DNA from 3 places in the Paraburkholderia sp. J69-1 genome. Region 3 is predicted to be linked to each of the others. Evidence: riboswitches for the same ligand, from Rfam matches in the RefSeq annotation. Region 3 holds a riboswitch; each other region holds the start of a gene.
What was found. Region 3 has a riboswitch for glycine ahead of gcvT (glycine cleavage system aminomethyltransferase GcvT). Riboswitches for the same ligand answer to the same signal wherever they lie in the genome.

Region 1 (10,518 bases), on a different contig from region 3:
CGCTGCCGCTCGAACGCCTTGCAAAGCAGGCGCATACGATGGGCTTGCCGACGGGCGCGGCCGTGCACGTGTTCAACCGCTGGCAATGGGCCGAAGCCGAGTTCGATATGGGCGGCACGATCGAGCGCATGCCGATCGATGCGTTGTCGCTGCGTTACGGTAAGGGCGATAACAGCGCAGCCAGTAACAAAACCGTTGCGCCCGCAACGTTGCCGGTGACGGCAAACGGTTACCGTGTGCTGGACCGCAAGCGCGTTTTCATTCCGCCGATGAGCCGCAATAACGCGGCCGTGACTTACTACAGCGCGGTCGGCACGCTGGTCGAACTCGCGGTGCACGAAGCCAGCGGCAAGGTCGAACTGCTCACGCATCACTCGATCATGGAGTGCGGTAACCAGATCTCGCCGCAACTGGTTTCTGGCCAGTTGCAAGGCGGTCTGGCGATGGGCATCGGCCACGCGCTGCACGAATATCTGCCGCTTTACGAGGACGGCCCCGGCAACGGCACCTGGAACTTCAACCGTTATCAGTTGCCGCGCGCATCGGACGTGGCCGTCTGGTCGCAGACCGGCGAAGTGCTCGCGCCGCTGTCCGATACCGATCCGCCCAAGGGCATCGCCGAAGTGGTGATGATTCCCGTGGTTGGCGCGATCGTAAACGGCATCGCGCACGCCATCGGCCATCGTTTTACCGATCTGCCGGTGACCCCGCAAAACATTCAGGAGGTGCTCGCATGACGCAGGCCCAATCCGCTGCTTCCGCGGTGAGCGCCAGCGCCGCCGCGGCGTCCGCCACCGCGGCTTCGGCCGTGCCCGCTCAGCCGGCGGCGCCGGTCGAGCGTCCGCTCGTGCAATACAAGCCGAAGGCGCTTGCACTGACGATCAACGATAAAGCCGTCGGCCCGATGCAGGTGCCCGAAGGTCTCATGATGATCGAGTTCCTGCACGAGTACGCGGGCCTCACGGGCTCGCGTCTGGGCTGCGGGCAGGGCGTGTGCCACGCCTGCGTGGTGATCGTCGATCAACCCGACGGTACGAGCGAGGAAATGCGCACCTGCATCACCGGCGCGCACTTCTTCAATGGCCGCAAGATTCGCACGATCGAAGGCCACGCGAAGCGCAACGAAGCGGGCGAAGTGGTCGAGCTTTCGCCGGTGCAGCAGAAGTTTCTCGAACACTTCAGCTTCCAGTGCGGCTACTGCACGCCGGGCTTCGTCAACGCCGCAACGGTGCTGATCGAACGCCTCAAGCGTGAGCCGGTTGCGAAGGCCGATGTCGAAAGCACCATCATGAGCGCGCTCGACGGCCATCTGTGCCGCTGCACGGGCTACGTGCGCTACTACGAGGCAGTCAAGGACGTGGTGATGAGCACGCCCGGTCTCGTGAAGGACGCGGCATGAAGCGCGCTCTCGTTGATCGATTCGCGCATGGCGTGCTGGCGGCAGCCTGTGCGCTGAGTGTGCTCACGCTGGCGGCCTGCGGTCAGGAAGAATCGACCCCATCGCACGACGTCTTCACGCCCACGCCCGAGCAGGTCGCGCACGGCCGCTATCTGGTCAAGGCCGCCGATTGCGCCGCGTGTCATACCTCGCAGGACGGCGCGCCGTTCGCGGGCGGCGTGAAAATCGCCTCGCCTTATGGCGCGTTCTACGGCTCGAATATCACGCCGGACAAGCAACACGGCATCGGCAACTGGAGCGCCGACGACTTCTATCGCGCCCTGCACGACGGCAATGCACGCGGCAAGCATCTGTATCCGTCGATGCCTTACACGTCGTACCGGCAGCTCACGCGCGCGGATTCGGACGCGATCTACGCCTACCTGATGACGGTGAAACCGGCGCCGGTCGAGAACCACGCGCACGACCTCAAGTTCCCGTACAACCTGCGCTTCGGCATGGCGTTGTGGGACATGGTGTTCCTGAAGGATACGTTGCCGGATGCCTCGACGGGGCAATCGGCGGACTGGCAACGCGGACGCTATCTCGCGAACGCGCTCGGCCACTGCGCCGAATGCCATACGCCGCGTAATTTCGCGGGCCAGCTGGTGGATGCGAAACCGCTTTCGGGCGCGGCGCTCGGGCGCGTGATTGCACCGGACATCACGCCGGCGGGTCTCGCGGCGCGCGGCTGGACGGCTGCTGATCTGCAGCGTTTCTTCAGCGTGGGCATCGCGCCGCAAGGCTCGGCGTTCGGCGAGATGTATCCGGTCGTGCATCTGAGCACGCAATACCTCACGAACGACGATGTGCGCGCGCTGGGTGTCTATCTGCTCGGCGATACGCCGCCTGCGCCGCAACCGCTGCCGGCGGTCTCAGCCGATGGCGCCGCGCTCGCGGCAGGACGTTCGGTCTATCTGGCCGTGTGCGCGGGTTGTCACGGGCTGGCGGGCGAGGGCAAGCCGCACGTTGCGGTGGCGATGAACGGCAATTCCACGCTGCGTCAGGCCGATCCGCACAACCTGCTGGTGGCGATGCTCGATGGTATCGATACGCAGAAGTTCGCGGGCGTCGAAAACATGCAGGCAATGCCGGCGTTTGCGTCGACCTTGAGCGACGAGGAACTCGCGCAACTGGCGAACTATCTGCGCGCGACGTGGGGCGGGCAAGCCGCTAACGTGGCCGCAGGCGATGTAAAGGCGCTGCGTTAATTGCGTGCGAGTAGGACGGTGCTTGCACCGTCCTCATGCGCGGATATAGCGCTTCGCCAGCGCCTCGTAAAGCGGCGGCGCGAAAATCTTCGACACCTGGCTCGAAATCAGCGCGGTCGCCATCAGCGAAAGCACCAGCGCGTGTCCGTTGATCATTTCGATCACGATGACAAACGCCGTAATCGGGCTTTGTGTGACCGCGGCCAGATAACCCACCATGCCGAGCGCGATCAGCATCGGCAATTGCATTTGCCCGAACACCATATGCAGGGCATTGCCGATACCCGCACCAATCGCCAGTGACGGCGCGAACAGGCCGCCCGGCGTGCCCGGCAGATACGAACCCACCATCGACGCCATCTTGAGCAGCGGATAAGCCGCACCGAGTTGCGAATGTCCTTCGAGCATGTTGCGCGCTTCCGCGTAGCCGCTGCCGAACAGATGCCCGCCGCTGGCCACGCCGATCACGGCGATAAAGAGCCCGCAGGCGGCGCCGAATACCACCGGTCGTTGCGTGCGCAACGTCAGCAGTTTCGACGGCATCCAGCGCGGCGTATTGAGCAATAGCCAGCAGAAAAATCCGCCTGCCACACCCGTCAGCACGCCCACGAGCAAGACGGCCGCCGCGAGCAGATTCGGAAAATGCCCGTCGATGGCGATAGTGCCGAAATAAACGTAATTGCCTTGCAGCGCGAGCGAAACGACGCCTGCAAAGATGATTGCGGTAATCAGCACGCCGCTGGTGCGCTGCTCGAAACTGCGCGTCAATTCCTCGATGGCGAACACGACGCCCGCAAGCGGCGCGTTGAATGCCGCCGACAGGCCGGCCGCCGCGCCCGCAAGCGCGAGCTTGTGTTCGAGCCCGACGCCATAGATGCTGCGCAGCCGCGCCGGATAGAAACGCCGCAGGCTGAACATCAGCGCCGCGCCGACGTGGATCGTCGGCCCTTCGCGGCCGATGGTGAAGCCGCCGAGTATCGCCAGAAATGAAACCGCGATCTTGCCGACCAGAATGCGCAGCGTCAGCAGACGCGGGCCGAGTGTGCGCACGTCATGCAGCGTGGCGATGACCTGCGGAATGCCGCTGCCTTCCGAACCCGGAAACCATCGGCGGGTTATCCAGACGCCCAGCGCCGCGACCGCCGGCGTGACGATCAGCGGCAGCCAGAAGGCGTGCGCGGTCATCTTCAGGAACAGGTCGTAGCCGTAGTCGATCAGCCGCGCGTAGAGCACCGCGACGAGACCCGTCACGACCGCGCCGAGCCAGAACATGCCGAAATAGAGCCAGCGTCGCTGGCTGCGCAGGATGGCGCGGCGGTCGATAAGGGTCAGGATTCGCATAAGAGCGCTGGGAAAATGCCGATTAAGGCATATTGTGACATAAATTTTAACGTCACCCAGGCCGCGCGGGCAAAGCGAGGCCTGGTGCTACTCGGCGGCTTGATCGAAGACCCAGCGGAACGCGCCGTACAGCGCCTTGTGCTGGGCCGCGAGATCGAGCAGGAAAGACTCGCCTTTGGGCGTGAGATGCACCTGTACCTGACGGCGATCGGCGGGATCGGTTTTACGCGTCACGAGTCCGGCCGATTCGCAGCGAGAAACCAGCGCGGCGGTGCCGTTGGGCGCGGCCTGCAGGCGTTCGGCCAGTTCGCCCACGGTGGCCCATTGCCGGTCCGGGAAGCCGCAGACATGCAGCAGCAACTGATATTGGAGCGTGGTGATGCCGGCGGCATTGGCGATTTCCTCGGACGCGCGCAGGAATTTACGCAAGTCGTAGCGGAAGGCCGACATGGCTTCGAGGTCGTGCTTGTGCGGAAGCGTGGGGCGGGCGGGTTTGGCGGGGTTCATCTGTGCTCCTAGGTGCGTTGCCGGCTGTGCTGTACAGGTGCCAGCACGGCCAGCCGCCAGGAGGTTACCACGCGCCTGCATTCACGGTCTTTGCGGCGCTGCCCATGATTTTTACGCCTGCTTTACGCGAAGCCCGATACGCTGCTTGTCATCGACACAACGCACGCTTGCCGTGCCCAATCGCATGCAACACGCTCATTCCGTAGCGGTTTCTTCGACGCTTCCTGTCCTGCGCCGTTCGAGCGCCGCCGTTCTGCCGTTTCGCGCGCCGCGCGCGTGGCTCGATATTGCGCTCGAAGGCAAAACACTGGCCGATTCGCGCGCAAATCTGGTGGCGCTGCTGCATTCGGCATTAGGTGTCTATGTGACGCGCACGTGCGAGCGCGGCGAGTCGGTGATCGTCCGGCTCGATATCGCGCCCGAGGATTTCGGCTTCACCTTGCATACGCTGCTGGGTGTCGTGCCGGAGGCAACGGTGAGCGCACTGCGCCCGCGCCACGACAGCGAGGCGAACTGATATGTACAAAGGAATCTGGCTGCCGCTCGTGACACCGTTTCGCGAAGGCACCGTGGACGTGGCCGCGCTCGAAGCCTTGACGGAGCGATCCGTCGATAGCGGAATCGCAGGGCTCGTCGCATTGGGGACGACCGGCGAGGCGGCCTTGCTGGACCGCAGCGAACGCAGCACGGTGATGCAGGCGATTACCGAAGTCGTCGCGGGACGTATTCCCGTGATCGCAGGCGTGGGCGGTATCGACACGGCAGATTTCGTCGATGAAATCCACCGGCTGGAAGTCTGGGATCTGGCCGGCTATCTGGTGAGTGCGCCGGCGTATCTGTGCCCGAATCAGGCTGGGCTGCTTTGGCATTTCACTCAGACGGCTCAGGTCACCGGGCGCGATATCGTGCTTTACGATGTGCCGCATCGAACTGGGGTTGGTATTTTTGCGGAGACAGTTTCCGAATTAATACGTATTCCTAATATCAAGGCAATCAAGGCAATCAAGGCATGCGCGCGCGAACGCTTCGATGCGTTCGGCGCGCTACCCATCGCCATGTTGTGCGGCAACGACGATGCGTTTCTCGATTGCCTGCGTGCAGGCGCAACCGGCGGCATTCTGGCGAGCGCCCACGTGTGTGCCGATCTGCTCGCACACGTGCAACAGCTTTTCAACGCAGGGCAGGCAGAGGAAGCAACGCAGTTATTCGCGCATCTCGAACCGGTTCTACGGTTGCTATTTGCCGCGCCCAACCCCAGCGCAATCAAGGCGATGATGTCGCTCGACGCAAGCCTGCGCGCCGAAACGCGCATGCCCATCACACCCGCCGACGAGACTCTCGTGCGCCGCCTCGCAGCGGCGCGCATCGAACTCGACGAATTGCGGGCGCTTATCGGCCAGCCGCAGCCGCCTGCGCAACAAGCGGCGCACGCGTTGCTGCGACGTCTTCGTCAACCAGCGACGCGACAGCATCGGCCGTAGCCGCCGAAAGCGTCCAGCCCAGATGCCCGTGCCCCGTGTTGTAGAAGACGTTGCGCTGCCGCCCGCGTCCGACCTTCGGCAGCATGCTGGGCAGCATCGGCCGCAGACCCGCCCACGGGATCACGCGCGAAGTCGAGATCGCAGGGAAGTGCTCACGCGCCCAGCGCACCAGCGGCTCGATGCGATCCGAGCGGATATCGCGATTCGCGCCATTGATTTCTGCCGTACCGGCGATGCGAAAACGATCCGCGCCCAGCCGGCTCGTGACGATTTTCGCCGCGTCGTCGAGCAGGCTTACCCACGGTGCGGAGGCGCGGCTCGCTTCGTCGTCCAGACACACGGTAATCGAATAGCCTTTCACGGGATAAACGTTGACGTGATCGCCCACCTGCGCGGCCAGAGCGCGGCTGCCTACACCCGCGCAAATCACGACGCGGTCGAATGTGGATGTCGAAGGCAAGGCGTCGCGCACGGAAGCGATTTCAACCTTGCCGCTTGAAGCATCGACGATCGATTGCACGCTTGTGTCATATTGAAACGCCACGCCCAGACGCTCGCAGGCTTGCGCGAGACCCCGCGTGAATTTATGAATATCGCCGGTGGAATCGGATTCAGTAAAGAAGCCGCCGAAGAAGTCGCCCTGAAGCGTGGGTTCGATAGCGCGGATTTCGTCGGGCGTGACGGCGCGCCGGTCGAGTCCGCCTTCGCGCAAGAGCGTATTCACTTTCGTCGCGGCATTGAATTCCTTTTGCGTTGCATAGAAGTGCAAAATACCGCGCTGTTCGTGATCGAAATCGATGGACTCTCTTTGCGCAATCGAAAAGAGATGTTCGCGCGCCGCAATGGCGAGCCGCACCGTTTCGATCGTGTTGCTGCGGTAGTTTGGAATCTGGCGCAGAAACTCGCCAATCCACGAGTATTTATGCCAGTTGGGGCGCGGATTCATCAGCAGCGGCGCATCGCGCCGCATCATCCAGCGCAGGCCTTTTAGCACCGTGGCGCGGCTGTTCCAGACTTCCGCATTGCTGGCGGATAGCTGGCCGCCGTTCGCAAACGACGTTTCCATCGCGGCATAGCGGTGACGATCGATAACGGTGACGCTATGGCCGCGCCGTGCGAGTGCATAGGCGGTGGTGACGCCGGTAATGCCGGCGCCGATAACGGCGATTCGTGACATGACATGGTCCAGAGTGCGTGAAGCGCATTAGGCATCGCCGGCCGATTGCAACCGGCGCCGATGCCCCATCTGTCCATGTACCTGAGAGTTTCGCCTGCGTGCTTACGGCGCGCGAGGCTCCCCTTCGGTGGGCGCCATCGTTGCGATGCGCCGCTCTCCAGATGTTCCGGCTGCGTGGTCCTTTTGCCTGAGAGTTTCCGGGGCGGTTGCTCCGTCGGCGTCGTTCCGGTAGGACGATCTCTTCCATGCAGCGTGTGAGAACGCCTCAAGATTAGCGGGGCAGAGTGCTCACGGCAACCGCTTTTTCAAAATTCGCTCTGCGATGTTTCGCCGATAGATTTTCTATCGCGCAGCGCGATGTCGTTCTATCGGCACGCGTGCGGCACCGATTCGCGCGGCTTGCCCGCGGCATCCGCCATCGCTGTTAATCCGCGTATCAGAAGTTGTGCACCAGACCGATGATTTCCGTCGTGATGTTTTTGCCCGCGCCCACGGCGATGCCTGGGCCGGCTGCATCGGTCACGGTAAATGCCGTCGATCCGTGGTTGCGCACGCCCGCCACGCCCGCATAAAAGCCCGTGCGTTTCGACAGCAGATAGTCATAGCGCAAGGCCCACGAGAGCGCGTGGCCGTCGCCGCCCGAACGCAGCCAGTACTGGCCGAAGCTCGCCAGCAGCGAACCGCCCGCAACATGGCGGATCAAGGCGTTCACTTCGTAGAAGTCGTGATTGGGCGTGGCGTAGGCGCTCGAAATCGAACTGCTCACGCCGGTGGCGTTGCGGTGCATCTGATAAAGCGCGGCGGTTTTCACGGCGCCAAAATCGTATGACGCGCCGATCAGGTAATAGCGCCCGGTGCCGACTTGCGTGCTGGTCGTGAGCGTGGCGGTGGGCGCGAAACGCTGCTGCAGATAATCGACATCGGCGGAAAACGCGCCTGCCTTGAAGTTCATGCCAGCCGAAAGCGTGTCGCCCAGCGACGCCGGCACGCCGCCCGATCCGTTCGCGCCGCGTGCATAGAGCGCGCGCAGCGTGAAGCCCGCGATTTCCGGCGACACATAACGCAGCGAGTTCGCCGTGCGCGCGACCGGCACGAACACGTAATTGTTGGTGGCGTTGCCCCAGGCCAGCGCATTGAGTTCGCCGATCGAATAGGTCACGTAGCTCAGGAACAGCGGCGTGTAGTTGTTGCCCGCCTGAATCTGCCCGAACGGACCGCGGATGCCAACCCACGCCTCGCGGTTGAAGAGCGCTGTGCTGCTGGCCAACGCGCCCGAATTCACGTTGAAGCCGTTTTCCAGCTTGAAGACGACGGTATAGCCCGCGCCCAGATCCTCCTTGCCGAAGAAACCCCAGCGCGAAGGCGCGACGGAACTGGACGCTTCGCGCACGACGGTCTGGCCGCCCGTGTTGGCGACCTGGATGGCGGTATCGACGATGCCGTAGAGCGTGACCGACGATTGAGCGTGGGCGCAAGGCGTGCCGAGCGCGGCGGCGGCCAGCGTGACCAAAGCGGTGGTGGCGAAGGTTGCGGATTGGGGCTTCACGGTGTCTCCTGAATGGCGCCGTCGAAATGCAGCGCTCTGTGGAAACAAGAGTTTTGTGTACGAGCGAAGCTTGGTCAACAAAAAATATACAAAACTATCGAAAACACCAGGTTATGTATTCGATGGGCGAAAAACGCGCGAACGCGTTCCGTATGCCTCGAAGGGCGCACGGAACGGCTCTGGAAGGGGAAAAACGGGGAGCGCGCCTGGCCGGACGGCTTAGCGCGAAGGCGGGAACAGATCGGCGTCCGCGAGGATGATGTCCGCGGTCTGGCGGTAGTGCGTGGTCAGCAACTGGATGGCGAGCGCGGCGTCGCCGGCCACCACGGCGTCGAGCATCGACTTGTGTTCGGCGCCTTCATGGCGTTTGGGAAACACGCGCCGCACCGAAAGCTGGCGATAGCGATAAAGCTGGTCGGCCAGTTGCTCGCAGAAGTTGATGAGCCAGCGCGACTGGCAGCCGCCGATCAGCGCGCGATGGAATTCGCGGTGACGGCGCTCCCATTCGGGGTTCTCCTTGTACTCGCTGTCGCTGAGCGAGCGCGGCACTTTCGAAAGCCGGTGATAGGCCAGCACGACTTCCTCTTCCCACTCGACCGAGCGGCTTGCGAACGCCTCGCGCAGCGCGACTTCCTCCAGCCAGCAGCGCGTTCGGGTGATTTCCTGCAGATCGCTCGCGCTGATGCCGGCCACCGCGAAGCCGCGCTGGTCGCGCCGCTCCACCAGGCCGTCCGAGGTCAGGCGATTGAGCGCTTCTCGCACGGGCGTCTGTCCGGCCTGATACTGGTCGCACAGAAACTCGATCTGAAGCTTGCGCCCCGGTTCGAGCTTGCCGTCGAGCAGGTCGGCGCGGATGCGGTCATACAGGTTCGTGGCCAGCGTGGCGGCGCTTGCGCCGCCCGCGCCCGCGGGTGTCGCGGGATAAGTCACTGTGCGGGACAAGTTCACACCTCTGCAATGTTTCGTTTGCGAGAAAGTATATCCGATCCGCGAATGTTTCCTGCTGCCTTGCTAGGCTATGGGGTTTTCCCCATGTAAATACACAAAATTATCGACATCGACGTTTTGTATATATTATGATCATCGACAGATCGAATCGCTAGACGCATGCAGGAGACAGGAAAGATGGAGACGTTGACGCTGGATCAGGCCAACCGCATTGCCACCGCCGCGCTGGGCGCCGCCCGCCGCGACAGGTTGCGGCCGATGTCGCTCGTGTTGCTCGACGAAGCAGGCCACGTCAAGCTCGTGACACGCGAAGACGGCGCCACGCAACTTCGCACGGATATCGCCCAGGGCAAGGCCACCGCCGCATTCGGCATGGGCGTCAATACGCGCACGCTGCACGAACGCGCGAGCGGCAACCCGGTGTTCTTCAACGCCATCGGGCCCGCGAGCGGCGGCAAGTTCATCGCGCAGACCGGCGCGGTGGTCATCGTCGCGGCTAGCGGGCAGGTCGTGGGCGCGATCGGCGCGAGCGGCGGCACCGGTGACGAAGACGAAGCCATCTGCATCGAAGGCCTGCGCGCAGCCGGCCTCGCACACCGCTAGGAGCGTCGCGCAATGCAGACCGCTTATCGCTGCGCCTGCCACGGCATCGACGTTCACACGCATATCGTGCCCGCCGAATTCCCGCGCTATCTCGGCGCGCGGGTGCCGCGCGACTGGCCGTCGATGCAGGACGCGCACGCCTGCCATCGCCATGTGGTGATCGACGAGAAAATCTATCGCACGGTCGCCGATCTCTGCTGGGACACCGACAAGCGTCTCGCCGATATGGACGCGCAGAACGTGGCCATCCAGGCCATCTCGCCGAT
Region 2 (10,518 bases), on a different contig from region 3:
AACGCGCAGCATCTGAGCAACGAAGATGCGCTGGCCGCGCTGATCGTCAAGAAGATCGACGTGGCGATTATCGTCGCCGGTCAGCCCGCGAAACTTTTTACCGACATGAATCCGAATCTGCTGCAGCAGATCCGTTTCCTGCACGTCGATCCGGCCGCGCCGGAAACCGCGCGCGCGAAACAAACCTATTTCCCCGCGACGATTCACACCTCCAGCTACCCGAACTGGCTCAAGGAAGATGTGCCGACGTGGACGGTCAAAGCCTTTCTCGTCACCTACGATTACAACCTGCGCGATACGGTCGGCAATCTGCGGCGTTTTGCCGATTCGCTCTGCGTGAACTTCGACAATCTGCAGGAGCACGGCCATCCGAAATGGAAACAGGTCAAGCTGGAACTGCCTGGACTCGGTAGGGGATGGCAATACTATCAGCCGGTCGAGCGGCGCCTGAAGGCGTGCTTCGCGCATCGCGCCGCGACGCAGGCGGCCGCCGGTGCGGGCGCGCAGCCACGCGCCCCCGCGCAGGTGGTCAATGGCCGGCCGTGTTCGGATCAGGAGCGCCTGCTGCTGCTTTGCGGCAAGTGAAGCGAAACGCAGGCTTCATCCACGCGAAGCGCAGGCGATCTTCATCAACGTGCGGGCCGGCCCCACGGGGTCGACCTGCTCGAAACGAATCTTCGGTTCGACCGCCCGCGCGATTTCATCGCCGTTCGCATCGTAGGCCAGCAGGCTCGCCAGGCCAACTTTGCGCGCCGTGCAGCGGAACGCGAATAAGGCGCGATCGTGGGTTTCCTGCTTCGCGCCAATCAGATTGGGCGGGTCGAACTCTGTGCGCGTCCACACCTTGACGATGCCTGCTTCGGCGGCAATCGAGGAAGCGTCGTAATAGATCGTCGCGCCGGAATCGTGTGAGAGCACGCGCCACTGCACGGCGTGGGCCGCAGCCGCGTAAAACAGCAAACCCATGCAGCCGGTCGTGGCGGCGAATTTCCCGACGCTCACTGCGATGGAATCAATCGTGCAACGCGCCACGCTTTCCTCCTGCATTGCTGCGTTGAGCCAGTGCAAAAACCGGCAAACGCCAACCGCGCCAGCGCGGTCAGGCGCAAGGATAAACCGGCCATAAAACTCATGGCGGTATTCAGATCGGTATCGACGCCGGCGCTGCGCAACAGCAGAAAAAGCCCCGCCGTCAGCAGCGAAACGCTCGCATACATCTCGTGGCGAAACACAATGGGCACGCGATTGCACAGCACATCGCGCAATATGCCGCCGACGATGCCCGTCGCCAGACCCGCCATCATCACGACCGGCACGCGATATTCCATCGTCAAAGCGACATTGCAGCCGATCAAGGTGAACGCCATCAGACCCATTGCATCGAGTACGAGAAATATCGTTTGCAGATGTCGAAGATATGGCGCGATCAGCATCGTCAGCAAACCCGCGCACAGCACGAGATACAGATAAGCGGGATGCTGGGTCCACGCGACCGGAAAATGGCCGAGAAAGATATCGCGAACCGTGCCGCCGCCCAGTGCGGTAACGAACGCAATCACCAGAACGCCAAACACGTCGAACACGTCGAACTTGCGGCGGCCAGCGGCCAGCGCGCCGGTCATGGCTTCGGCGGTAATGGCAAGGAGATAGATGTAATTCAGCATGCTGCGCACCTCGGTAAAACGAGCGGCAGCGGGAACGACAACAGCAGAAAAAGCATAAGAACCTGGAAAAGAACAGGGTGCGCGATGCACACCTCGAAAGCCTCTCCCTCTGTCCTTTTACCTGAGAGTTTGGGCTCGTTACGAGCCTGCCCCTTCGGTGGACCGCGATCCTTGCACGCGCATCGATCGCGTGAATCGCAGCCTCTCTCCAGTCGGCGAAATTCTCTCGTGGTACATGTGCCTGAGCGATTCCGGGAGCTTGCGCCTTCGGCGGAGGCACAGATGGCCTCTCTCTCCCACGAAAGAGTCGGCGCAATTATCGGTGTCGATAAAGCTTCGTGTCAAATACGCGACGATGCGATGTCCGCGCACGGCCTGGAGTCCATTGAACGATAATCGCGTTTCAACGCCCATCGATGCCCTCTCGCGAGGGCGAGGAAATCCATGCCAGACGCCGCTCCCCGCTCCGCCCGCATCACCCCGTTGTTCGCCCTCTTGCCTTTCCTGCGGCCTTATGCGGGGCGCTGGGCGCTGGCGTTTCTCGCGCTGCTGACATCGGCGGGCGCCACGCTCGCGCTGCCCGTGGCGTTCAAATATCTGATCGACCGCGGCTTCGCGAGCGGCGAGCGCACGCATATCGACCGCTATTTCATCGCGCTCTTTATCGTCTCGCTGATACTCGCGGCGGCGACGGCCCTGCGCTTCTATTGGGTTTCGTGGCTTGGCGAGCGGGTCACGGCCGATTTGCGCCGCGCGGTCTACGACCACGTCATGCGCATGAGCCCGGAATTCTTCGAGACCACGCAAACCGGCGAAGTACTCTCGCGGCTAACCACGGATACGACCTTGATTCAGGCCGTAGTCGGCACGAGTCTGTCGCTTGGTTTGCGCAACGCGCTGCTGACGATCGGCGGCGTGACGATGCTGGTGACGACGAGTCCGGTGCTATCCGCCTATATCATCGCGACGCTGATCGTGGTGGTCGCGCCCATCGTTATTTTCGGGCGCCGCGTGCGGCGTCTGTCGCGCGCGAGTCAGGACAAGGTGGCCAATGCAAGCGCACTGGCCGGCGAAGTGCTCAACGCCATGCCCACCGTGCAGTCGTACACGCAGGAAAATTACGAAGCGCGGCGCTTTGGCGGCGCAGTGGAAACGGCCTTTGAAACAGCACTCACGCGCATTCGCGCACGGGCGGGGCTCTCCGCCGTGGTGATCGTTTTCGTGTTCGCGGCGATTGTGTTCGTGCTGTGGCTGGGCGCGCAAGCGGTACTGGCCGGGCGCATGACGGCGGGCCAGTTGTCCCAGTTCATCCTTTACGCAGTATTCACGGCGGGCGCGGTGGGCGCGGTCGCCGAAGTCTGGGGCGATCTGCAACGCGCCGCCGGTGCCACCGAGCGTCTGCTGCAACTGCTGGCCGCGCGTTCGCCGGTTGTGGAAGCCGCCGCGACCGTGCCGCTGCCGGCACAAGGCGAAGGCATCCGCTTCGAGAATGTGAGCTTTTCGTATCCGTCGCGCGCAGGCGTGGCTGCACTCGACGGCTTTACGCTCGATGTGCGTCCCGGCGAACATGTGGCGCTGGTCGGGCCTTCGGGTGCGGGCAAAACCACGCTGTTCCAGTTGCTGCTGCGTTTTTACGATCCGCAGTCCGGCCAGATTTCGATCAACGGCGTGCCCACGCAACAGGTCTCGCTCAACGCGCTGCGCCAGTCGATTGGCGTGGTGTTGCAGGAATCGGTGATTTTCTCGGGCAGCGTGCTCGACAATATTCGCTACGGCATGCCCGACGCGAGCCTCGCGCAAGTGCAACGCGCCGCTGAAATGGCCGCAGCCGCCGGCTTTATCGACGCATTGCCGCAAGGCTACGATACGTTTCTGGGCGAGCGTGGCGTGCGTTTGTCGGGCGGTCAGCGGCAACGCCTGGCGATTGCGCGGGCGATCCTCAAGAACCCGCCCGTTCTGCTGCTCGACGAAGCCACCAGCGCGCTCGATGCCGCCAGCGAGCGCCTCGTGCAGACCGCCCTCGATAACGCCGCGCAGAACCGCACGACGCTGGTGATCGCGCATCGGCTGGCGACCGTGCAACAGGCCGACCGCATTGTCGTGCTGGAACATGGCCGCATCGTCGCGCAGGGACGTCATGCCGAACTGCTGCAAAGCTCGCCGCTTTACGCGCAGCTTGCGGCGCTGCAGTTCGAAACGAGCCCGGGCGATCTACCGGCAAATATCGGTTAGCGTTCCGAATTAACTGGAGGAGTGCGTGATGCGCGCGGCAGCATCACGCCATTTCGATGCGATTGCGCCCGCGATCTTTCGCCTCGTAAAGCGCGTGATCGGCGGCGCTGAATGCCTCGCGATAACCGTTATCGCCCGATCCATTGCGCCAGACATGCGTCGCGCCCAGGCTCAAGGTCACGACGCCCAGCGGCGAGCCACGGTGCTCGATGGCAAGCCGCTCGACACCCGCGCGAACGCGCTCCAGCGCAAGACCCATTTCGGCGCGCTCGATGCCCGTGAAAAACAGTGCGAATTCTTCGCCGCCCACGCGGCCCGCGATCATATTGTGTTCGTCGGCGGCATCGCGCAGCACCTGGGCCACCGCGCGCAGACACACATCGCCGGCCGGATGGCCGTAGTTGTCGTTGTACTGCTTGAACCAGTCGATATCGACCATCACCGATCCCACGCCCTCGCCGTCGCGCGCGCCCTGCCAGCGCCGGTGGACGCTTTCGAAGGTGCTGCGGCGGTTGAACAGTTGCGTCAGAGGATCGACTGCGGACGCCATGCGCAGACGCAGATCGTTCTCGATCATCTCGCCGAGATGACGCAGCACGCCGCGCGCGTTGTCGTCCATGCGGCGCGGCTGCGGGTCCATTGCACACAGCGCGCCGATCGGCTCGCCATCGGGCAGACGGATCGGCACAGCGGCGAAAAAGCGCACATGCGGCGGATATTGCACGAGCGCGCAGCGCTGCACGTCATCGCGTTCGAGCGTGTCTTCGACCACAAAGACACTGCCCGTGCGCAACGCGTGTTCGCTCAACGAGCTTTCGCGCGGCGTGTTCGTCACCAGCGCGCCCAGATCGCCGCAAAAGTGCTGATGCGAAGCGTCGAGCAGCGTGACCGCCGTATAGGCCGCGCCCGTGACGAACTTGAGGATGCCGGTGGCGTGGCCGAAGCATTCGCGCATGACCTGATCGTCATGCAGAAGCCATTCGACGACCGACGGTTCCGCATGGGTCGGATGGAAGCCGGTCAGGGCAAGCTGCGGGCGCGAGGCCGGACGATCGGAGCCGAGGAGCGAGGACACGAGAGCTTCAATTGAGTGCGATGCCCTCTTAACGGCAGCAGGCGGGCAAAGTTTAACGAAATCGGGACCCGATTGTTTTCGCCCATTTGTACTATGAATGCAGGTCGCCTTACACCGTCTTTTTTCTGAAAGCGTTTTATCGCACGGCAATTAATTAGCAATCCAGATCGATCGATACGATCGAAGCCCCCATTCAAACTACCGTGGCGGACATCAAATCGGCGGTCTTTCGGGCGGCAGAGACGCCAGCGCGGCGCGTGCGATTGCGTGGTTTTGGTTCATCGGCGGGTCTCCTGGCCATCGCCCCGATGGCGATCGCCTTGCGATTTCGATTGTGCCCTCAATCCTAACCGTTAAAATCCCGGTCTTTCATTCCAACCGGCCTTTCCCGATGCAACCCGCTTCGCCCCCGCAGTCCGCCACACCCAACTCTCACCCTACTCACCCCAGTCACACCCACGACGACGCACCCGCCCGCGACCTCGTCTACGGTCCCGACGACCGCCCCGCGCCCGCCATCGCCTTTGTGGCCGCGCTCCAGCATCTGCTGGCCATTCTCGTGCCGATCGTCACGCCCGGCCTGCTGATCTGCCAGTCGCTGGGCGTGTCCAGCCGCGACACCACGCTGATCGTGTCGATGTCGCTGGTGATTTCGGGCATCGCAACTTTCCTGCAGTGCCGCCGCTTCGGTCCGCTGGGTGCGGGCCTGCTGATCGTGCAGGGCACCAGCTTCAACTTCGTCGGCCCGCTGATCGCCGGCGGCAGCCTGATGGTCAAGCAGGGCACGCCGGTCGAAACGGTGATGGCCGCGATCTTCGGCGTGGTGATCGCCGGTTCGTTCGTCGAAATGGCCGTTTCGCGCATCCTGCCCTTCGTCAAGCGCCTGATCACGCCGCTCGTCACCGGCATCGTGGTACTGCTGATCGGCCTCACGCTGATCAAGGTGGGCCTCATCAGCATGGGCGGCGGCTATGGCGCGATCGCCAAGGGCAACTTCGCGAGCGTCGAGAACCTCACGCTGTCGGGCGTCGTGCTCGGCACCATCATCGTGCTCAATCGCGTGCCCATCGTCTGGGTGCGTAGCACAGCGCTGGTGATCGCGCTGGTGGTCGGCTATATCGTGGCCGGCGTGCTCGGCCGCCTCGACTTCACGGGCGCGCGCGAAGCCGCGCTGTTCCAGATCCCGACGCCGCTGCACTTCGGCATCGGCTTCTCGTGGTCGCTGTTCGTGCCGATGCTGATCATCTACCTCGTCACCTCGCTCGAAGCGATCGGCGACGTCACGGCCACCAGCAAGATCTCGCGCCAGCCCGTGGAAGGCCCGCTGTGGATGCAGCGGATCAAGGGCGGCGTGCTCGTCAACGGCGCGAATTCGCTGCTGGCCGGCGTGTTCAACACCTTCCCGAGCTCCGTGTTCGCGCAGAACAACGGCGTGATCCAGTTGACCGGCATCGCCAGCCGTCACGTCGGTGTGTGGATTGCGGGCATGCTCGTCGTGCTGGGCCTGTTCCCGCCCGTCGCGGGCGTGCTGCAGGCCGTGCCGGAGCCCGTGCTGGGCGGCGCGGCAATGGTGATGTTCGGCGCCGTGGCCGCTTCGGGGATCAATATTCTCGCGGGCATCCAGCTCGATCGCCGCGCGCTGCTGATCATCGCGGTGTCCCTGGCGCTGGGTCTGGGCGTCTCGCAGGTGCCCGAGATTCTGACCAGCCTGCCGCACGCGCTGAAGAACGTGCTGGAATCGGGCGTGGCCACCGGCGGCCTCTGCGCGCTGCTGATGAACTGGTTCCTGCCGGAAAAGCGCTAAGCGGCTTTCGGTATCACTTCAAGTGAAAACGCGGCCCGAGGGCCGCGTTTTTCATTGGGTTCGTCGCGTGATGTCGTGATGCCCCGCCCTACACCGCGCGAGCCCGCAAGCCACGCGCCGATGTCTTGCGCGTGCCCGCCACCACGCGGTCGCGGCCGGCTTCCTTCGCGCGATACAGGTTTTCATCGGCGCCTTGCAGCGGATCGGCGGATTTCGCTTTGCCGGCATCGCAGGTGAACACGCCGAGCGAAATCGTCACGCGCCCTGCCGGGCTTTTCGCAGGAATGTCGAGCTTGCGCACGGCGCTGCGCATCGCTTCGGCGATCGAGACGGCTGTGGCCGTTGCGCAGCCCGGCAGCAAGACGACGAATTCCTCGCCGCCATAACGGCTCACGGCGTCGCCCTGACGCCGCAGACAACCCGTCAGCGCGCTCGCCACGAGGCGCAGACAATCGTCGCCCGCCGCGTGGCCGTAGGCGTCGTTGAACAGCTTGAAGTGATCGACATCCACCATCAGCACCGATAACGGCCGCTCCTGATGCCGCGCCACGAGGCGTTCGCGCGTGTAGGCCGCGTCGAACCAGCCGCGGTTGTAGAGACCGGTGAGCGCATCGCGATTGGCTTTCTCTTCCAGATCTTCGTTGATGCGCGCCAGCCGCGAATAGAGCATCGAGATTTCGACCAGCAGCGCCGCCAGCAACGCCGACGACGCAATCACCGACGCCACGCGCGCCCCATACCAGCCCAGCGTAAAGCGCGCCGATCCCGCCAGCGTGAGCGTCACATCGGCGAGAAAAGCGAGTAGCGCGATCGACAGCCAGAGATCGAGCACCGAGCGCATCCGGCCGCTGATGGCCAGTTGCGCGGCCAGCGCCGTCACGCAGGCGACCACCACGTAGAGCGCGAAATAGCTGTGGCGCAGCAGGCTGTAGGAGCCGTCCTTGATCAGCATGGGCAGCCAGTCGCTGAAGCGCACGGCCATCACGCAACCGGCCACACTGCCCGCGAGGGCCACCAGCAACAACAGACGCGCATGCTTGAGGCGAAACAGGAAACGTTGCGGGGCAAGGTGTTGCGCGGCGAAACCCAGCAGCACGATCGTGGGGAAACCGCCGTGCCAGAGCACCCAGATCCACACGGCCGTCTGCTTGCTCGCGCCGAGCAGACCGGTGGGCGCGAATACGCCCGGGAAAATCAGCAACTGCACCGCGCATGTCAGGCTGCTGAAAGCATAAGCGGCGGCGAGCGCGGCATCGATCGGCGACTTGCCCATGCGAAAACGCACCCACATGAGCAGCGAGGTAATCGCCTCGGTGACGACGACGGCCGTGCAGAAGATCGGCACGAACGGCGCGCACGCGGGCAGCGGCTGGCTCGCGTAGGGATAGATCGCCGCCACCAGCAAGCCGATACCCAACGCGCTGCTCAACGCGATCCAGCGATGCAGACGAGTCGGGCGTCGTGAGGTGATCAGCTTGTTCATGCGGGTGTCGGGCGGAATCAGGCGAAAGCGGGGAAAAACGGGAAAAAGCGGGCAGCGTTAAACAGCTCTATATCGGCGCGCGTGGCCTCGCGCTTTAGCGCCGCATCCGCTTGCCGCTACGTTTTGGCGTAGGGGCTTTCCCGGCTCGTCTGAATCACGCCTTTGCCTCGCCTTCAAGCGCTCAGCCGCCCGGCTTGAGCACCACGCGAAAGCGCGCCTTGCCGCTCATCATGCGGTCGTAGGCTTCGGCGGCGCGCGCGAGCGGATATTCCTCGATCATCGGCTTCACGCCGGAAATCGCGCTGAAAGCCAGCGTTTCCTGCGAATCCGCCGCCGTGCCCGAGGGCCAGCCCTGCACCGACTGACGCCCCATGATGAACTGCGTCACCGGCACTTCGACGGGCTCCTGCGCCACGCCCACCATGATCAGCTTGCCGTTCACGCCGAGGCCCGCAATCGCCGCGCTCATTGCCTGGCCGTTGGTGACGGTCGCCAGAATCACGCGCGCGCCGCCCAGCGCCTGCAGGCTTTCGCCGACGTTCTGCGCGGAACTGTCGATGTAGTGATGCGCGCCCAGTTCCTTCGCGAGCGGCGCCTTGTCCTGGCCGCGCGCGATGGCCACCGTCACATAGCCCATCTTGCGCGCGAACTGCACGCCCAGATGCCCCAGCCCGCCGATGCCGAGAATCGCCACCACATCGCCCGCCCGCGCGCCGCTATGGCGCAGCGCGTTGAAGGTGGTGATGCCCGCGCAAAGCAGCGGCGCGGCGTCGACATCGGAGAGATCGTCGGGCATGCGCGCGAGCGCTTCCTGCGGCGCGACCATATATTCCGCGTAGCCGCCGTCGTAGCTGATGCCGGGCACGAGTGCGCTCTGGCACAGTACGAAGTCGCCGTGACGGCAACGATCGCAGTGGCCGCAATGGCCGCCGTGCCAGCCCACGCCGACGCGCTGGCCGACACTCCAGCCTTCGACGTCCGCGCCGGTGCGCTCGATCACCCCCGCGATCTCGTGACCGGGCACGCGCGGAAACTGCAGGCCGGGCCACTGGCCTTCCTTGGTCAGCGAATCGCTGTGACAGATACCGCACGCCTGCACCTTGATCAGCACATGGCCGGCGCCCGGTTCCGGGATCTCACGCTCGACGACTTCGAGTGGTCCGCCTGCTTTCGCTACCTGCACTGCCTGCATCGTTGGCATCGTCTGCTCCTTGAAGGGGGAAGCGCGCGGCGTGACGCGACGCCGCCTGAAAGTGACGCGCTAGCAGGGTAACGCAGTGAGGGAAAACGTTGCGCGAGGGTGCGGCGGGGCTGCGGCTTTGCGGCGGCTGACGGGCCGCGCGCGCTATTGCGCTTCCCGCTGCTTGGGCGGCAGCGGTCGATCGAGCCCCGGTTCGACCGGCGTCGGCACCGCATCGCCGATCGGAACCGACAACTCCTCGGGCACCGGGACGCTATCGTCCGTGTCCGGCTGTGCCTGCGGCGGCTGCGGCGCGGGATCGGGATCGATCTGCGGCTGCTTGGGCGGCAATGGCTGGTCGAGCCCCGGTTCGGTGGGCGCTGGCACGGCGTCGCCGAATGGCCGCGACTGCTCCGAAGGCAGGATCGGCGGCTCGTCGTCGGGGGTGGGGAATTTGCTGGGGATGTCAGTGATTTCGCTCATCGCAGTGGCCTCCTGATGTCGATGGACTGGCGCTAACTCACAGCGACGACACACTGCAGCACGCGACGTGCCGCGTCTCAGGAGCGACATCGGGGACGTAATCAAATTGTCAATGCGGTTGATTATCATTTTCGCTTTTTGATCGGCGTGGAGCGGATGGAAGCAGTCGATACTGGCGCGCCGCCCAGCGGACACGTCGCGATAACAGAACCTCAACCGGCGGATCGCTACGACGCGCTCTCGCGTCTACTGCACTGGATTTTCGCCGCGGCGATTCTTTACGCGACCGTCGCAGGCTATTCGCTCGCACAGTTGCCCGAAGGCGCGCTGCGCGATGACCTTTCGCGCCTGAATATGTCGATCGCCACCGTGCTGATCGTGCTGTTTCCGCTGCGCGTGTGGTGGGCGTCGGTGCGAGCCAGGCCGCGCGATCTGCCCGGGCTTTCCGCTGCGCAACGCGCGCTCGCGCATGGCGCGCATCGGCTGCTTTATGTAGCGATCTTTGCCGTGCTCGCGAGCGGCTATCTGATGGTGCCGCACGGTTATGCGTTTTTCGGCCTGATCGAGATTCCGACGCCGTTCGAGCAAGGCGCACTC
Region 3 (10,518 bases):
CAACGCCTCCGACGCCGACGTCAAAGCCGCCGTCGATTACATGGTGAGCGCCGCGAAGTAAGCCTGCCGCGCATCGCAGAAAGCGCTGAACACGTAGAACACGTAGAAGGCGCAGAAAAACAAAGGGCCGCATCGTCGATCGATGCGGCCCTTTACGTTTTAGCGTCGTAAAACTCAGCCCTTCTGCAGCAACGCCTTCAGGCTCGCCAGCCGGTCCTTCGGCGACATCGGCGCTTCCTCGGCGGTCGGCGGCGGCGCGTCGTCCAGTTCCATTTCGGGGATGAAGCGCGACGCTTCGCACACCACCGTCTCGCGCGCCCGCTTGCGCTTCTTGCACCAGTTCAGATGCAGGCTGCGCTGCGCACGCGTGATCGCCACGTACATCAGGCGGCGTTCTTCCTCGATGCGCGAATCGTCGATGATGTCGTCTTCCGAGCCGCCGCGGTGCGGCATGATGCCTTCCTCGACGCCCACCAGGAACACGTGCGGATACTCCAGCCCCTTCGACGCGTGCACCGTCGAAAGGCGCACCGCGTCCGGGTCTTCTTCCTTGCCTTCGAGCATCGACATCAGCGCGACGGTCTGGATCAGGCCCATCAGGTTCTTGCCGGTATCGGCGAGACCGTCGGTGTTGTCGTAGCCGGTGGCTTCACTGTCTTCGCCGATCTCCTGCTCGGGCTTGGTGCCCTTGCGCTTGAGCCACTCGAGGAATTCCAGCACGTTCTGCCACTTCGACTGCGCCTGGCGCTCGTCGAAGGCGTCGTACAGATAGGCCTCGTAGTGGATCGCGTCCATCAGGTCGTCGAGCACGACGGTCGCCGGTTCCTTGAGCGCGCGCTCGGCCAGACGCTGCATGAAGTCGCAGAACACGCGCATCGGTTCGACCTGGCGCGCGGACAGCCGCGCCTCGATGCCGCCCATGTACACCGCCTCGAACAGCGACACCTTCGCCTGCCCCGCGAACGAGCCGAGCGCTTCGAGCGTGGTGTTGCCCACGCCCCGGCGCGGCGTCGTGATCGCGCGGATGAAAGCGGGATCGTCGTCGTGATTGGCGATCAGGCGCAGGTACGCGCAGATGTCCTTGATTTCGGCTTTATCGAAGAACGACTGGCCGCCCGAAAGCACGTACGGAATGCGTTCGCGGCGCAGCACCTGTTCGAAGATGCGCGCCTGGAAGTTGCCGCGATACAGGATCGCGTAGTCGCGAAACTGCGCGCGGCGTTCGAACTTGTGCGCGGAAAGCCGGAACACCACCGACTCCGCCTCGTGCTCTTCGTCGTTGCAGGGCGTGACGGTGATCGTGTCGCCCATGCCGTGCTCGGACCAGAGCTTCTTCTCGAACAGCTTCGGATTGTTCGCAATGACGTTGTTCGCCGCTGTCAGAATGCGCACCGTCGAGCGGTAGTTCTGTTCGAGCTTGATGACGTGCAGCTTCGGATAATCCTTGCCGAGCTGCGCCAGATTTTCGATCGTCGCGCCGCGCCAGCCGTAGATGGCCTGGTCGTCGTCGCCCACGGCCGTGAACGCCGCGCGCGGGCCCGCCAGCAGCTTGAGCAGCTCGTACTGGCAGGTGTTGGTGTCCTGGTATTCGTCGACCAGCAGGTAGCGCAGCTTGTTCTGCCAGCGCTCGCGCACCTGTTCGTTCTTCGCGAACAGCTCGGCGGGCAGGCGGATCAGATCGTCGAAGTCCACCGCCTGGTAGGCGTGCAGCGTCGCCATGTAGTTGCGGTAGACGATGGCGGCCTGGTGTTCGTCTTCGTTCGACGCGGTCGCAAGCGCTTCCTCGGGCATCACGAGGCCGTTCTTCCAGAGCGAAATGATCGACTGGATCTTGCGGATAAAACCCTTATCGGTCGAGCCCACCTGCTCCTGGATCATGGAGAAACAGTCGTCCGAATCCATGATCGAGAACTGGGGCTTGAGGCCCAGATGCTCGGCTTCCTGACGCAAGATCTGCACGCCCAGCGAGTGGAAGGTACAGACCGTGAGCTGATGAGCGGGCACCTTGCGGCCTTCCTTGCCGGGCGTCGTGAGCGTCTTGCCTTCGAGCAGCTTGCCCACGCGCTCGCGCATTTCGGCGGCGGCCTTGTTGGTGAAGGTGACGGCCGCGATATGGCGCGGTTCGAAGCCTTTCGCTTCGATCAGGTGCGCGATCTTCTGCGTGATGACGCGCGTCTTGCCGCTGCCCGCGCCGGCGAGCACGAGACAGGGACCGTCGAGATAGCGCACCGCTTCGTTTTGGGCGGGGTTCAGACCTGCGGACATCGTTGCCTGGAAGTGAAAAACGGGTGGTTACGGCTGGGAGGCGCGGGCTTCGTTCGCGCTGTCTGCGACGCTGGACGGCGCAGACGCGGCGAGCCGCGCGGGCGAGAGGCGAAACAACCAGGGCGCGGCTGGTTCAGCGCGCCGGGCCTCTCGCGCGAGAGGTGCGATGTTAACACGCCCGGCCGCCCTGCCGATGTCACCCCGCTAATGGCCGCCCTAGGCCCGCTCGCCACGGCTCATCTGTCCCTTGCGTGCCGCCACGCGCGGCGTCGTGCGTGCCAAAATAGCCCCTTGCCTCCGCCTGCGGCCACGCTACCCGCGCTGCCGCCGGGCATGCTGCATCACCGCTGCATCACCTTCTGCAAACCGCTGGAAAGAGGACGCGCTTCATGACTGCACCGCTGCAAATCGGCCTGATGGGCTACGGCTTCGCCGGCCAGACCTTCCACGCTCCCGTGATCGCCCATAGCGGCGCTGCCACGCTTGCCGCCATCGCCACGAGCCAGGCCGAGCGCGCGCAGGCCGATTACCCGGACGCCGCGATCGTGCCCGATATCGACGCGCTGCTCGCACTCGACGCCATCGAATGCGTCGTCATCGCCACGCCCAACGACACGCATTACGAGCTCGCGCGCCGCACGCTGGAGCGCGGCAAGCATGTGCTGGTCGACAAACCCGTCACGCTCACCGCCGAAGAGGCGCGCACGCTCGCGGCCATCGCGAAGCAGCGCGGTCTGGTGTTCGCGCCCTTCCACAATCGCCGCTGGGATGGCGATTTCCTCACCGTCAAACAACTGATCGCAAACGGCGAGCTTGGCCGCGTCACGCATTACGAATCGCACTTCGACCGCTTCCGCCCGCTGGTGCGTCAGCGCTGGCGCGAGGACGCCACGCGCGGCGGCGGCCTGCTCTACGATCTCGGCCCGCATCTGATCGACCAGACGCTGGCCCTGTTCGGCGCGCCGCAAGCGGTGACGGCCTTCGTGCACACGCGCCGCGACAACGCCAGCGCGCCCGATTACGCACATATCGTGCTGCGTTACGACGGTCTCGACGCCGTACTGCACGCAAGCGCGCTGGCCGCCTACGCGCCGCGTTTCGCGATCCACGGCACGCGCGGCAGCTACCTGAAGAACGGCCTCGATACCCAGGAAGACCAGTTGAAGGCGGGCCTGCGCCCCGGCCAACCCGGTTTCGGCGCTGGCAACGAGGCCGGCCGCCTGCACACCATGGCCGACGACGGCCAGGAGTCGGAGCGCGAAGTGCCCAACGCAGCCGGCAATTACGCCGATCTGTACCGCGCGCTGGCTGCCGCGATCCGCGACGGCCAGCCGTTCCCGGTGAGCCCGCAGGACGCCATCGACGTGATGACGATCGTCGAACTGGCCATGCAAAGCGCAGCCGAAGGCCGCACGATCGCGTTTTCGCGTGCTGCCTGAGCCTTGAGGCTTGTGGCTAGAGCGTCGCTACCTTGCAGTCCGCCGACGCGGCTGAAAGGTCCATACAAACGGTTACATCTGCCGCAAGCCGCGCGGTCATCGCACCGCGCGCGCGGGACGTTTGCCGACGTACAACGCCAAAAAGAGCAGCAATGACCACAAGGAGAGTCGAAGCAATGACCCGTATCAACCGTGCCTTCCGCCGTACCGTTCAATTCGCCGCCGCGAGCGCGCTGGTTTCGACGCTCGCCGCGTGCGTCGTCAACCAGCCCGCGGTACGCAGCGGCCCGAATCCGCATGAAGTGGCCGTGGACCGTCTGCATCAAATCGATGCGCGCATCGACAACCTGAGCCATCGCATCGACAACCGCGTGAATCAGGGCTACTACCCGCCGCCCCAGGGTGGCGCGCTGCATCACCGTCTCGACACCATTCGCGGCGAAGCGCATGACATGGCCGCCCAGCATGGCGGCGGCATTTCGGGCGACGAACAGCACGTGCTGAATCAGGAACTCGATACGGCGGCGCGCGCGATCGGCGAATAAATCCGCCGCAGCGCATCGCTTGACGAAACGGGCCGCCTTCGCGCGGCCCGTTTTCTTTTGCGCGCGCGCTGGAACCGAACGAACCAAACGAACCAAGCGGGCCAGATCGCAAGCCAAAAATCGCCCGTCTGCGCGAGCACGGCGAGCACAAACGCCCTCGCGCAAACCCTTGCCAGGCGGCCATCGCAGCCTTTAGCGCGTAGCTACCCGCCGCCCCGAAACCCATTTTTTCCGGATTGACACAGCCCCACGGCGTCCAGCACAATCGCTGCGCGCGTCGGGAGAGCGCGCCGTCGAAGTCGGATGGCGCCGCCGAAGGGGCAACCCACAAACTCTCAGGCAAAAGGACCGTGCGCGCCGGACCGCTGGATCGCCACAGGCGAATCGGCACTCAGGTCCGCAACTCTGGAGAGCGGCAGTAGGACGGCGGCGCGGATCGTAACGCACCCGGACGTTCAGGCTGCCCACCGAAGGGGCGCGCGTCTTTCGAGGCGCAATCTCTCAGGTATCGAGGACAGAGGGGCCATGCAGGAAACGACCACGGGCATTGTGCCGGCGGCGTTTCCTGCATGGCCTTTTTCGTTTTCGCGCGAAATCACGTGAATTCCGCACGAAACCTCGCGACCGCCTGAGGCCCCATGACCGAACTCAAACGCACCCCGCTGAACGACACGCACCGCGCGCTCAATGCCCGTATGGTCGACTTCGGCGGCTGGGACATGCCCGTCAACTACGGCTCGCAGATCGACGAGCATCGCGCCGTGCGTACCGACGCCGGCATGTTCGACGTCTCGCACATGTGCGTGGTCGATTTCGCCGGCGCGAAGGCGCGCGAGTTCTTCGCCCGCGCGCTCGCCAACAACGTCGCCAAGCTGACGGTGCCGGGCAAGGCGCTCTACTCCTGCATGCTCAACCCCGAAGGCGGCGTGATCGACGACCTGATCGTCTATTACTTCGCCGACGATGCATTCCGCACCGTCGTCAACGCGGGCACCGCCGAAAAAGACATCGCCTGGTTCGACAAGCTCAACGCCGAAGGCGGCTTTGGCCTGACCATCACGCCGCGCCGCGATCTGGCGATCGTCGCCGTGCAGGGCCCGAACGCCCGCGAAAAAGTCTGGCAGGTTGCGCCCTCCTCGCGCAGCGCCTCCGAAACGCTCAAGCCTTTCAATGCCGCGAAGATCGAAGCGACGCCGTTCGGCGAGCTGATGATCGCGCGCACCGGCTACACCGGCGAAGACGGCTTCGAAATCGTCGTGCCGGCCGCCGCCGTCTGCGAACTCTGGGATGCGCTGGTACGCCAGGGCGTGAAGCCCTGCGGCCTGGGCGCACGTGACACGTTGCGCCTCGAAGCCGGCATGAATCTCTACGGCCAGGACATGGACGAAGGCGTTTCGCCGCTCGACGCGGGCCTCGCCTGGACCGTCGACATGAAAGAGCCGCGCGACTTCACCGGCCGCGCCGCGCTCGAAGCCAATGGCACGCGTTCGACCTTCGTCGGCCTGATCCTGCATAAGGAAAACGGCAAGGCCGCGGGCGTGCTGCGCGCCCACCAGAAGGTCCTCACGGCGCAGGGCGAAGGCGAGATCACGAGCGGCACTTTCTCGCCGACGATGCAGGAATCGATCGCCTTCGCGCGCGTGCCCGCGGGCGTGCAGCCGGGCGACGCCGTGCAGGTGCAGATCCGTGACAAGGCCCTTCCCGCAAGCGTGGTAAAACTCCCGTTCGTGCGCAACGGCAAGGTAATGGTCGCCTGATCCTGTCCGCATAGACAGGCTTCACGCCGCGCACGCCTCCCTCTTTTCAAGCCCTATAAGCAACCACGCACTGGAGCAACCATGAGCATCCCGGCCGATCTGAAATACACCGAATCGCACGAGTGGGTCCGCACCGAAGCCGACGGCACGCTGACCGTCGGCATCACCGATCACGCGCAGCAGGCGCTGGGCGACATCGTCTTCCTGGAACTGCCGGAACCCGGCCGCAAGGTCCACGTCGATGAAGCGGTCGCCGTGATCGAGTCGGTCAAGGCCGCTTCGGACATCTACGCACCGGTCGCGGGCGAGATCGTCGCGTCGAACGCCGAACTCGTCGATACCCCGGAAGACGTCAACAGCGAGCCCTATGACTCGTGGCTCTTCAAGATCAAGCCCGCCGCAGACGCCACGCCTGACCGGCTGATCGACGCCGCCGCCTACGAAAAGGCAATCGGCGCTTAACCCCAACCGCATCGGCGCGGCGGCGCGAGGCTCCTGACGGGCCTCGCGCCGCCCGCCGGCAGGAAATTTCATGAAGCTCGAACACCCGGATCGTCTGATGAACACCTCGCCCTCGGCTATTTCGCTCGCGGCACTCGAAGCCCACGACGCCTTCGCCGCCCGTCACATCGGCCCCGATACGGCCGACCAGCAGGCGATGCTCGATGCGCTGGGCTTTGCCTCGCGCGCCGCGCTGATGGACGCGGTGATTCCGGCGCAGATCCGCCGCAAGGAAACGCTGCCGCTTGGGCCCTTCGCGCAACCGCGCTCGGAAGCCGAAGCGATCACCGCCCTGCGCGCGCTCGCCGACAAGAACCAGGTGTTCCGCTCGTACATCGGGCAGGGCTACTACGACACGCATACGCCGGCCGTGATCCTGCGCAACGTGCTCGAAAATCCGGCCTGGTACACGGCTTACACGCCGTATCAGCCGGAAATCTCGCAGGGCCGCCTCGAAGCCCTGCTCAACTATCAGCAGATGATCGTCGACCTCACGGGTCTGGCGATCTCGAACGCCTCGCTGCTCGACGAAGCCACCGCCGCCGCCGAAGCCATGACGCTCGTGCAGCGCGTGGGCAAGTCGAAGTCGAACGTGTTCTTTGTCGCCGACGATGTGCTGCCGCAGACCATCGAAGTCGTGCAGACGCGGGCAAAACCGATCGGCATCGAAGTCAAGGTCGGTCCGGCGGCTGACGCTGCGCAGGCAGGCGCTTTTGGCGTGCTGCTGCAATACCCGGGCGCGAACGGCGATGTGCGCGATTACCGCGAACTCGCCCAGGCCGTGCACGCTGCAGGCGGCGCGGTGATCGCCGCCGCCGATCTGCTCGCGCTCACCGTGCTCACGCCGCCCGGCGAATGGGGCGCGGACGTGGCCGTGGGCAACTCGCAGCGTTTCGGCGTGCCGATGGGCTTCGGCGGCCCGCACGCCGCTTATCTCGCGGTGAAGGACGAATTCAAGCGCCAGATGCCGGGCCGCCTCGTGGGCGTGACCGTCGATGCGAACGGCAACCCGGCGCTGCGCCTCGCGCTGCAAACGCGCGAACAGCATATCCGCCGCGAGAAGGCCACTTCGAACGTCTGCACGGCGCAGGCGCTGCTCGCGATCATGGCGAGCATGTACGCGGTCTATCACGGCCCGCAAGGCCTGAAGCGCATCGCGCTGCGCGTGAACCGCGTCGCGGCGATCCTCGCGGCCGGCGCGAAGCAACTGGGCTACACGCTCGCCAACGCGTCGTTCTTCGACACGCTCACCTTCGAAGCCGGCGCGCGCACCCAGGCGCTGCACGACGCGGCGCTCGCACGCGGCATGAACCTGCGCCGCGTGAGCGAAACGCGCGTGGGCGTGTCCGTCGACGAAACCACGACGCGCGCCGATCTGGCCGACCTGCTCGCCGTGTTCGCGCAAGCCGCGTTCGCGGGCGAAACGCCGTCGGTCGACAAGCTGGACGCCGAGCTTGCCGCTGCGACGAACGCGGCGAACGCGACGAACGCGACGTTCCCGGCCGCGCTCGCACGTGAAAGCGCCTACCTCGCGCACCCGGTTTTCAACCGTCACCATTCGGAAACGGAAATGCTGCGCTATCTGCGCAGCCTGTCGGACAAGGATCTCGCGCTCGACCGCTCGATGATCCCGCTCGGCTCGTGCACGATGAAGCTCAACGCCACGTCGGAAATGCTGCCGGTCACGTGGCCCGAGTTCGGCCAGATTCACCCGTTCGCGCCCGCCGAACAGACCGTCGGTTATCGCGAAATGGTCGATCAGCTCGAGCAGATGCTGGTGGCCGCGACCGGTTACGCCGCGGTTTCGCTGCAGCCGAACGCCGGCTCGCAAGGCGAATACGCCGGCCTGCTGATCATCCAGGCGTACCACGCCTCGCGCGGCGAAGCGCACCGCAACGTCTGCCTGATTCCGGCTTCGGCGCACGGCACGAACCCGGCATCGGCGCAAATGGCCGGCATGCAGGTCGTGGTGGTGGCCTGCGATGCGCAAGGCAACGTCGATATCGCCGATCTCAAGGCCAAGGCCGATCAGCACGCCGCGAAGCTGGCGGCGATCATGATCACGTACCCGTCCACGCATGGCGTGTTCGAACAGAACGTGCGCGAAGTCTGCGAAATCGTTCACGCGCATGGCGGCCAGGTGTACGTCGATGGCGCGAACATGAACGCGATGGTCGGTCTCGCAGCGCCGGGCCAGTTCGGCGGCGACGTCTCGCACCTGAACCTGCACAAGACCTTCTGCATTCCGCACGGCGGTGGCGGCCCGGGCGTCGGTCCGGTCGCGGTGGGCGCGCACCTCGCGCAGTTCCTGCCGAACCAGCTTTCGTCGGGCTACAAGCGTTCGAGCGATCAGGGCCACGGCATCAGCGCGGTGAGCGCGGCGCCGTACGGCTCGGCATCGATCCTGCCGATCTCGTGGATGTACATCGCCATGATGGGCGCGGAAAACCTCACCGCCGCCACCGAAACCGCGATCCTCAACGCCAACTACGTCGCGAAGAAGCTCGCGCCGCACTTCCCGGTGCTGTACAGCGGCCCGGGCGGACTGGTCGCGCACGAGTGCATTCTCGACCTGCGCCCGATCAAGGATGCAAGCGGCATCACCGTGGACGACGTCGCCAAGCGTCTGATGGATTACGGCTTCCACGCGCCCACCATGAGCTTCCCGGTGCCGGGCACGCTGATGGTCGAGCCGACCGAGTCGGAATCGAAGGAAGAGCTGGATCGCTTTATCGACGCGATGGTTGCAATCCGTGAGGAAATCCGTGCCGTCGAGGAAGGCCGCGCGGACAAGGAAGACAACCCGCTGCGTCACGCGCCGCACACGGCCGCCGTGGTGATCGCGAACGACTGGAAGCACGGCTACTCGCGCGAGCAGGCGGCCTATCCGCTGGCGTCGCTGGTGGCGCGCAAGTACTGGCCGCCGGTTGGCCGCGCCGACAACGCGTATGGCGACCGCAACCTGTTCTGTTCGTGCGTGCCGGTCGGCGAATATGCCGACGAAGCCGCCGCTCAGGGCGCGGGCGAGTAAGACGCGCCCGGCGCCGCACGCTCTGTCGCGCCGTCTCGTGGCCGCCTGCCGGCCCCGCTGCGAGGCATTCGAGCCGCCGCGCGCCCCTTGCGGGGCCGCGGCGGCTTTTGCGCAACGTACATTTGCCGCCGCAAACGTCCGCCAAACCGTTAACATCACACACCTGTCAGCCTTGAACCAGGGAGTCGCGCATGGCGCGGAAGGTGGAAACGGCCTTTGCCGGGCATGCTCAATCAATTACGCAGGCGATCCGGGCGCGCACGCGCGTCGCGGCCTGTCTGCTGGGCGCGGGGCTGATCGCCCTGGGCGCGGCGCAACCGGCGCGCGCGGCGATGAACTTCTGCGCGGCGCCCGCGCTGCAAACGAGCGAGCGCACCAATGCCGATCCGGGCGTGAAGGCGCTCGTGGCCGAAGTGCAGTCGCACGTGAACGACACGCCGCATCCGCTTGCGAAGCTGCATACGGAAGGCACGCTGCCGCACGAGGGGATTTACGACCAGAGCGTGGAGGCCGAGAAAGAACTCGACCTGATGCGCAATGCAGCGCTCGCCTGGCGCGCGACCAGCGACGACCGCTATCTCAAGCTGGTCGACCGCTTCCTGCTCGCCTGGGTCACGACCTACCAGCCGAGCTTCAATCCCATCGACGAAACGCGTTTCGAAGGGCTGATCCTCGCCTACGACATGACCGCCAGCGCGCTGCCCGTGAAAACGCGCAACGCCACGATGGTGTTCCTGAACAAGTTCGCCAACGGCTACATCCAGCAGGTGGATGCGCAGCCGCGCCCGCTCAAGGGCACTTTCGCGAACAACTGGCAGAGCCATCGCGTCAAACTGATTTCGATGATCGCGTTCACGCTCGACAACCGCAAGATGATTGCGACGGCGCAGCGCCTGTTTATCGAGCATATCGGCGACAACGTTTCGCCGGACGGCTCGACGCTCGATTTCGGCGAACGCGACGCACTGCATTACGTGACC

Region 1: another riboswitch for glycine. It lies ahead of U5A67_RS06455 (D-amino acid dehydrogenase); the one in region 3 lies ahead of gcvT (glycine cleavage system aminomethyltransferase GcvT).
Region 2: another riboswitch for glycine. It lies ahead of U5A67_RS24065 (trimeric intracellular cation channel family protein); the one in region 3 lies ahead of gcvT (glycine cleavage system aminomethyltransferase GcvT).

Annotation. Positions count from the first base shown of each region.
Region 1 is NZ_CAJMZG010000003.1:159,575-170,092, reverse strand. Features, by position in the region: gene U5A67_RS06490 (xanthine dehydrogenase family protein molybdopterin-binding subunit) at 1-737, shown strand, start outside; gene U5A67_RS06485 ((2Fe-2S)-binding protein) at 734-1,399, shown strand; gene U5A67_RS06480 (cytochrome c) at 1,396-2,649, shown strand; gene U5A67_RS06475 (chloride channel protein) at 2,683-3,990, opposite strand; gene U5A67_RS06470 (MarR family winged helix-turn-helix transcriptional regulator) at 4,078-4,497, opposite strand; gene U5A67_RS06465 (hypothetical protein) at 4,643-5,014, shown strand; gene U5A67_RS06460 (4-hydroxy-tetrahydrodipicolinate synthase) at 5,016-5,978, shown strand; gene U5A67_RS06455 (D-amino acid dehydrogenase) at 5,887-7,155, opposite strand; glycine riboswitch at 7,321-7,411, opposite strand; gene U5A67_RS06450 (porin) at 7,592-8,701, opposite strand; gene U5A67_RS06445 (GntR family transcriptional regulator) at 8,921-9,649, opposite strand; gene U5A67_RS06440 (GlcG/HbpS family heme-binding protein) at 9,827-10,252, shown strand; gene U5A67_RS06435 (amidohydrolase family protein) at 10,265-10,518, shown strand, end outside.
Region 2 is NZ_CAJMZG010000013.1:202,406-212,923, reverse strand. Features, by position in the region: gene U5A67_RS24075 (TAXI family TRAP transporter solute-binding subunit) at 1-585, shown strand, start outside; gene U5A67_RS24070 (surface-adhesin E family protein) at 601-1,002, opposite strand; partial or broken gene U5A67_RS24065 (trimeric intracellular cation channel family protein) at 1,013-1,664, opposite strand; glycine riboswitch at 1,884-1,973, opposite strand; gene U5A67_RS24060 (ABC transporter transmembrane domain-containing protein) at 2,109-3,896, shown strand; gene U5A67_RS24055 (sensor domain-containing diguanylate cyclase) at 3,940-4,971, opposite strand; gene U5A67_RS24050 (uracil-xanthine permease family protein) at 5,363-6,775, shown strand; gene U5A67_RS24045 (sensor domain-containing diguanylate cyclase) at 6,864-8,258, opposite strand; gene U5A67_RS24040 (alcohol dehydrogenase) at 8,440-9,459, opposite strand; gene U5A67_RS24035 (hypothetical protein) at 9,604-9,921, opposite strand; gene U5A67_RS24030 (cytochrome b) at 10,078-10,518, shown strand, end outside.
Region 3 is NZ_CAJMZG010000004.1:346,882-357,399, reverse strand. Features, by position in the region: gene U5A67_RS09855 (c-type cytochrome) at 1-61, shown strand, start outside; gene U5A67_RS09850 (UvrD-helicase domain-containing protein) at 175-2,265, opposite strand; gene U5A67_RS09845 (oxidoreductase) at 2,655-3,704, shown strand; gene U5A67_RS09840 (hypothetical protein) at 3,881-4,249, shown strand; glycine riboswitch at 4,518-4,609, shown strand; glycine riboswitch at 4,645-4,777, shown strand; gene gcvT (glycine cleavage system aminomethyltransferase GcvT) at 4,888-6,006, shown strand; gene gcvH (glycine cleavage system protein GcvH) at 6,088-6,468, shown strand; gene gcvP (aminomethyl-transferring glycine dehydrogenase) at 6,539-9,538, shown strand; gene U5A67_RS09820 (alginate lyase family protein) at 9,730-10,518, shown strand, end outside.